2 linked regions of the Microscilla marina ATCC 23134 genome follow. The protein of the gene in region 1 binds, or shares a complex with, the protein of each later gene. Links are inferred from orthologs where the notes say so. Each region holds a gene or a part of one and is shown in the gene's direction. Other genes may lie near its edges.

Evidence for each region. The genes of interacting proteins can lie anywhere in the genome.
Region 2: the proteins of carB (region 1) and carA are in contact, whole or in part, in a solved structure (PDB 1KEE), measured with the Escherichia coli proteins. The link is inferred for Microscilla marina ATCC 23134 from one-to-one orthologs.

What each region holds. Positions count from the first base shown.
Region 1 is NZ_AAWS01000046.1:34,693-38,574, reverse strand. What follows is about bases 235-3,714. They hold carB (carbamoyl-phosphate synthase large subunit), read left to right. Parts: upstream 235-622; coding sequence 623-3,514; downstream 3,515-3,714. Other genes in these bases: M23134_RS29170 (hypothetical protein), read left to right, coding at 3,684-3,714; M23134_RS29180 (hypothetical protein), read right to left, coding at 235-315. In the rest of the region: more of M23134_RS29180, read right to left, coding at 1-234; more of M23134_RS29170, read left to right, coding at 3,715-3,882. UniProt on the Escherichia coli protein: Large subunit of the glutamine-dependent carbamoyl phosphate synthetase (CPSase).
Region 2 is NZ_AAWS01000026.1:95,452-98,685, forward strand. Bases 109-2,940 are described here. They hold carA (glutamine-hydrolyzing carbamoyl-phosphate synthase small subunit), read left to right. Parts: upstream 109-873; coding sequence 874-2,007; downstream 2,008-2,940. Other genes in these bases: M23134_RS22180 (hypothetical protein), read right to left, coding at 109-327; M23134_RS22185 (hypothetical protein), read right to left, coding at 369-578; M23134_RS22195 (IS1634 family transposase), read right to left, coding at 2,273-2,940. In the rest of the region: nadD (nicotinate (nicotinamide) nucleotide adenylyltransferase), read left to right, coding at 1-1; more of M23134_RS22180, read right to left, coding at 91-108; more of M23134_RS22195, read right to left, coding at 2,941-3,234. UniProt on the Escherichia coli protein: Small subunit of the glutamine-dependent carbamoyl phosphate synthetase (CPSase).

The sequences.
Region 1 (3,882 bases):
GATCCCAACTTTCCCGTCCGGGCTTCTCGTGGTGCCATGGGCTCCTCTGGCATCCATCACACACCTGCGCCCTATTTTTACATAGCGGGCATACAAAGCAAATTTTTTACTTCCTACTATTTTAAGGGTCGATTTATCGTGCATAATGAGTGTATCGCACACCACTACGCTTTGACTTATCTGATAAGTTTTTTTCCTGTCAACTTCTATCTTGTGGCATTTAAGACTATCTGTTCTACTGCTCTTGGTCATACTTTGCGCCTGTAAAGTACCTACACCAATGGTGAGGCAATAAATTAAAAGTAACTGTTTCATTTGGTCTGTTTTGTGTTACTTTAGTTTTACTCCTATTGAAAGAGATAAAGGAAAAATAATCACCTACCTAATTCATTTCTTTGGGGCATACCACTCATTTTTACCAGAGATAGCCCATCCTCAAGTTAAAAACAGTTGAAAATCTACATAGTCTTCCCTCCATACCCTTAGTCATATAATGCTTATATTCAGGGTGTTAAAAAATAACATGAGAAAAATCAGACAAGCCTTGTTATAAAAAGTTTAGTTTCTATAATTTTGTGCAATTTTAAGCATCATCATTTTAGTACATCAATTAATATTAGTAATGCCCAAAAATACCAATATTAAATCTGTATTGATCATAGGTTCAGGACCTATTGTGATCGGTCAGGCTTGCGAATTTGACTACTCTGGCTCTCAGGCTGCCCGGTCTCTCAAAGAAGAAGGCATAGAGGTTACTCTTATCAACTCTAATCCGGCAACGATTATGACTGATCCGAGTATTGCGGATCATATATATCTTAAACCGCTTAATAAAAAGTCTATCATTGAGATTCTCGAAGCACACGACATAGATGCTGTATTGCCTACAATGGGTGGACAAACAGCCTTAAACCTGTGCATTGACTGCCAAAAAGCAGGCGTTTGGGAGAAGTTCAATGTAGAGATTATTGGGGTAGATATAAACGCAGTAGAAACTACCGAAGACCGAGAGCGGTTTCGTTTGCGTATGCACGAGCTTGGCGCCAATGTGTGTAAAGGTAAAACCGCAACTTCTTTTCTGAAAGGAAAAGAAATTGCCCAGGATGTAGGCTTTCCCTTGGTGATTCGTCCTTCATATACACTGGGTGGTTACGGGGGAGGTTTTGTCCACTCCGAAGAAGAGTTTAATAAGGCGCTTACCCGTGGTTTAACAGCATCGCCTATTCATGAGGTGTTGATTGAACAAAGTATTTTGGGTTGGAAAGAGTTTGAGTTGGAACTGCTCCGCGATAGTGCAGGTAACGTGATCATTATTTGCTCTATTGAGAATGTAGACCCTATGGGTATCCATACCGGGGACTCTATCACTGTAGCACCCGCTATGACGCTGTCTGACAAACACTATCAGGCAATGCGTAACCTGGCAATTAAAACAATGAATGGTATTGGGCAATTTGCCGGAGGCTGTAACATTCAGTTTGCTGTAAACCCCGAAAATGACGATATCATAGTGATTGAGATCAACCCAAGGGTTTCGCGTTCGTCGGCGTTGGCTTCTAAAGCCACTGGGTACCCTATTGCCAAGATCGCGGCTAAGCTTGCCATTGGCTACAACCTCGATGAGTTGAAAAACCAGGTAACCAAGACTACTTCGGCTTATTTTGAGCCTACCATTGATTATGTAATTGTAAAAATACCACGCTGGAACTTTGAGAAGTTTCAGGGAGCCGATACCAAACTTGGGCTGCAAATGAAGGCAGTAGGTGAGGCTATGGGCATTGGGCGTAACTTTCAGGAGGCATTGCAAAAGGCTTGTCAATCGTTGGAAAACCGACGCAATGGGCTGGGAGCTGACGGCAAGGAGCTGACCAACCAGCAAGAGGTGTTAGATAGCCTTGAAAACCCCAGCGGTGACCGCATCTTCCATATCAAAGACGCCTTTACTATGGGGATTAGCTTCCGTACTATTAAGAAGCTGACCAAAATGGATGATTGGTTTTTGTATCAGATAGAAGAGCTGGCAAAGCTGGATAAAGTCATCCAAAAATATACCTTGGACAATGTACCTGCCAAACTTATACAAGAAGCCAAGCAAAAAGGCTATGCCGATCGTCAGATTGCCCACTTGTTGGGTTGCCTGGAAAGCGAAGTATTCCATAAACGTGCAGAAATGGGGGTTCGCAGGGTATACAAACAAGTAGATACTTGTGCAGCTGAGTTTGAGGCAAAAACCCCTTATTACTACTCTACTTTTGGTACATCACTCGATGCCTCGTTTGAGGGCGGAGATGCTGACGATACTTTTGACAGTGTAAATGAGTCGGAGGTAACTCCAGCCAAAAAGAAAATCATTATTTTGGGCTCAGGCCCTAACCGCATTGGTCAAGGCATTGAGTTTGACTATTGCTGTGTGCACGGGGTACTTGCCGTAAAAGAGGCGGGTTATGAAGCCATCATGATCAACTGTAACCCCGAAACAGTGTCTACAGATTTTGACATTGCCGATAAGTTGTATTTTGAGCCGGTGTTCTGGGAACATATTTATGACATTATTCTGCACGAAAAACCAGAAGGAGTTATTGTTCAGCTAGGGGGGCAAACAGCACTTAAACTTGCCGAAAAACTAGACCGTTACAATATTCCTATCATTGGTACTTCTTATAAGGCACTCGACCTTGCCGAAGATCGTGGGAGTTTTTCTACCTTGCTCAAAGAAAACGATATTCCTTACCCTGAGTTTGGCTCGGTGAGTACTACTGAGGGAGCCCTTGAGCTTTCTAAAAAGCTGGATTTCCCATTGTTGGTTCGCCCATCTTATGTGTTGGGGGGCAACAAGATGAAAATCGTAATTAACGAGCAAGAACTGGAAGAGCACGTAGTAGATGTGTTGAACTATTTCCCAGACAATCAGATTTTGTTAGATCATTTTCTTGATCAAGCAATTGAGGCAGAAGCTGACGCTATTTGTGACGGCGAAAATGTGTATATCATTGGTATTATGGAGCACATAGAGCCGGCTGGTATCCACTCAGGAGATTCGCACGCGGTACTGCCCCCATTTTCATTGAGCCCATTATTGATGGAAAAGATTGCGCAGTATACCAAAAAGATTGCGCTGGCGCTGGATACAGTAGGGCTTATCAATATTCAGTTTGCTATCAAAGGCAATGATGTGTATGTGATTGAGGCTAACCCAAGGGCATCGCGTACTGTACCATTTATTTGTAAGGCGTACAAAACTCCTTACATCAATTATGCAACTAAGATTATGCTGGGTGATAAGAAGTTGGCAGACTTTGATCTTGACAAATCGGCTACGTCGTGGTTTGTGCCCGTAGGACAAGGTTATGCCATCAAAATTCCGGTATTCTCGTTCAATAAGTTCCCAAATGTAAACAAGGAACTAGGTCCAGAGATGAAGTCTACCGGAGAAGCTATTTATTTTATCAAAGACCTTCAGGACGAAGAATTTGAAAAGGTATACAGCGAACGTAATTTGTTCTTGAGCAGGTAATTTAAACATCACTTGCTTCTTGACCATTCTTTATTAAAGCCTTGCTTACTTTCTAGCCCGAAAGTTGGTAAGGCTTTTTACATAAATACTTGTTTAATATAATGCATTTTAAACCCCCAAAAACGCTTGAAACGTATCTAAACTTATCAACCATCTAAAAAAATAACCCATGGCTTTATTTAAAAACAAACTCAAAAGTTTTCAGGAACAAGCGACTCAGGAAAAACAAGCACTACAGCAACAAATAGAGCACCTGAAAACACAAAACCAGGCGCTGGCCAAACAAAACAACAATTGGCAACAGCAAAACCAAAGTTTACAAACAGAGGTACAGCAACTGCAGCAACAAGGCAAAAAACTAGAGGAAC
Region 2 (3,234 bases), on another replicon or contig:
GCATTTCTTATGTTGCGGAATATAAAAAAGCGTTGCCAATGATTTTATAATCATTGGCAACGCTTTTTTTGTTTACCTGTGGGTGATTGATTATTTATTTCTGCTAATATAGATTTTACGTCCACGGTCATTCAAATAATAAATGCCTTTGTTGTTTTTGCTAAACTTTCGCCCAATAAAAGGTTTCTGAGCATTTGCTTGGAGGTGTCTTACTGTAGGCTTGGCACCCGACCAGTAGATTTGTTGTTTGCTACCTCTACGCGATGGTTTGTACACATAGTTGCGGGTGTTTACTGCTATTCGGCTTTTAATCAGGTGACTTTTCAATACATACCCCTCGTATTCCCCTTCGCCTTTGAGTTTTACATTTACATACGCCCAAATACTGTTAGACGATTTTCAAGGCTTACCAAGTCTACCTTCATTACCTCACAACCAGCGTGCAACACTGCTTGAACATCGGAAGATACTGCGGGTTTTTCAAACAAATTGGAATTACTTACTTTAATGTAAGCCGTTTGAGCCATGGCAAAAGAAGTGATCAGTAAAGCCATGTAAGTAATGATAATTTTTTTCATTGATATTTAATTTAACTACGCGGTTCGTATTTTAATAATGCAAATATCTATAATTATATTAAGTAATCAAATACTAAATTGTACTTAGCTAAGCAAATTTTTTTGCAGTTTTTACTATAAAAACTTTAACTTTCTGTATTTGAGTAGGTTTATGGTATTTGTAAGCAATGCCTTGTTTCTAAAAAAAATGACAAATGAAATAGTCTTGTGTGTACAAACTATGCTGAATGGTGGGAGTGAGAGGAAGGGGCAGAGAAGAAAAACAAAAAAATACAGCGCAAAAATTATAATATCAATGCACAAGCTACTAACTTGCGCATCTAAAAGTGAAGATATAAATTATTATATGGAGGCTGTTTTACTTTTAGAAGATCAGACCATTTTTCGAGGCAAAGCCTTGGGCAAAATTGGTACTACTACAGGCGAGTTGTGTTTTAATACTGGTATGACCGGATACCAGGAGATATACACCGACCCATCTTATTTTGGGCAAATCGTCATCAATACCACCTCACACATTGGTAACTACGGAACCATCGACGAAGACAATGAGTCGAGCAGTGTGAAAATAAACGGAATGGTATGCAATTATTTCTCACCCATTTATTCCCGCAAAACTGCTGATAGTTCGCTCCAAGATTACCTGGAAGCTGCCAACTTGGTAGGCATAAGCGATATAGATACCAGAGCATTGGTAAAGCATATTCGGCACAAGGGAGCAATGAACGCAGTTATTTCTTCAGAAAATACTGACCTTGAATTTTTGAAAACTAAATTGGCTGAAACTCCTTCAATGGATGGTCTGGAGCTTGCCTCTAAGGTAACTACTACGGAACCTTACTTTGTGGGCAGTGAAGGTGCCAGGTTTAGGGTGGCAGTGCTTGATCTAGGGATCAAAACCAACATTCTGAACAATTTCCACGAGCGTGATTGTTACTGTAAGGTGTTTCCTGCAAAAGCTTCTTTGGAAGAAATGCAAGAATTTCAACCTCACGGCTACTTTATTTCTAATGGACCTGGCGATCCGGCATCTATGCCTTATGCAGTTGAAACAGTGAAAGAAATGCTGGCAACCAATACTCCAGTATTTGGTATTTGTTTGGGGCACCAGGTAATTGCCTTGGCAATGGGGGTAAAAACCTATAAAATGCATAATGGGCACCGTGGCTTGAATCACCCTGTCAAAAACCTCATTACAGGTAAGAGTGAAATTACTTCGCAAAACCACGGTTTTGGTGTAGACCGCAAATCGGTTGAGGGCAACAAGGACATCATTGTTACTCATGTAAACCTCAACGATGATACGGTAGCAGGCATTAAGATTAAAGGCAAGAAAGCATTCTCGGTACAATACCACCCTGAGTCTTCGCCGGGTCCGCACGACTCTCGTTATTTGTTCGACGAGTTTATTCGCCTCATGGCAGATTAAAATACATCATTTATCAAAAGCTTCCCTATTTGAATTAGGAAGTATTCAATAAGTTTTTGTCCCACACCTAAAGCGGCTATTAAGCAGGCTTTAGGTGTTTTTTTATTTACTCCCGAAGCCTGTTGGTTTGATCAAATGCAAATACATGTAGAGTGGATAGAAAGACAAGGATATTTGTTGTATCAAACTAAGGCACATATACCCGACTTTCCGCACCTGTGTAGCTAAAACCGAGTAATTTATTAAACCACTGTTTATGAGGCGTTTATTCAAGGAGATAGTATTTCCTAACTTCTTGCCCCAGTAACCTAATGACCTTTGTATGCATCTCATTCATATTAAGAATGAGCATAGGTTGTTCTTGATTAACCCACAAGCAGTGAATGCCTCTAAAAAACTCGAAAATCCATTTCATTGTGGGTTTTTGAGTTTCTTTTTTAGTTTGATCCAGGACAAACTCCTTTTCCTGCTGCAGGTTTTTTCTTAATTCTCTCTCCAAAGCTGCATACACCATCAGCGACAATGCCATAATCATGAGTATAGCTTCAAGTCTCTCTGGCTTTTTTACAAAGAAGCTATCAGCAAGGAAAGCTTTATCTTTCAAAAACCTAAAACCTTTCTCGACATTAGATTGTCCTTTGTAAGCCAGTAGTTTATGTCCATTCCCCCACCTTTGTGCTGTATCATTGGAAGCAATCACAAACTTGCCCTGTTTTTGTCTTAGTTGTTCATAGTGTGTGAGTTTGGTTAGTGGACACCCTGTAATACGATACCCTATGGTCTGTTTTTGAGCTCCTTTGGGAGGTTTACCTGGTTTTTTAAACCCCTTGACTTGTTGAAAATTCAGGTCTTCTATTGACAAGTACTGGCACTTTTTTGAAAATTGTTCCCAGGCTTTTTCTGCATCCTGTTTACAGCTAAAAACCTTTTTGCAAAGCTTGATAAAGTCTTGGTGCTCTTCACTGCTTTTTTTTAGGTAACGTTTTTTCAAACTATGAACATCTCGCTTATAACCTGCCTCAGAAAAGACAACCATCCATTCTTGTCTTACACCTCCATAGCTGTTGCATACTTTCTGGTAGCGGTAGTTTTTCAATTTTTCTTCTGTGAAGAATTGCATATGCTCTGGCTGTACCTGTAGGAGTAATTCTTGAACAGCAGTAAGCTTGGAAGGAACACGGGTGATCCAATAATGCCGACCTGAGATTTTACCGATGGTTTCCTCAG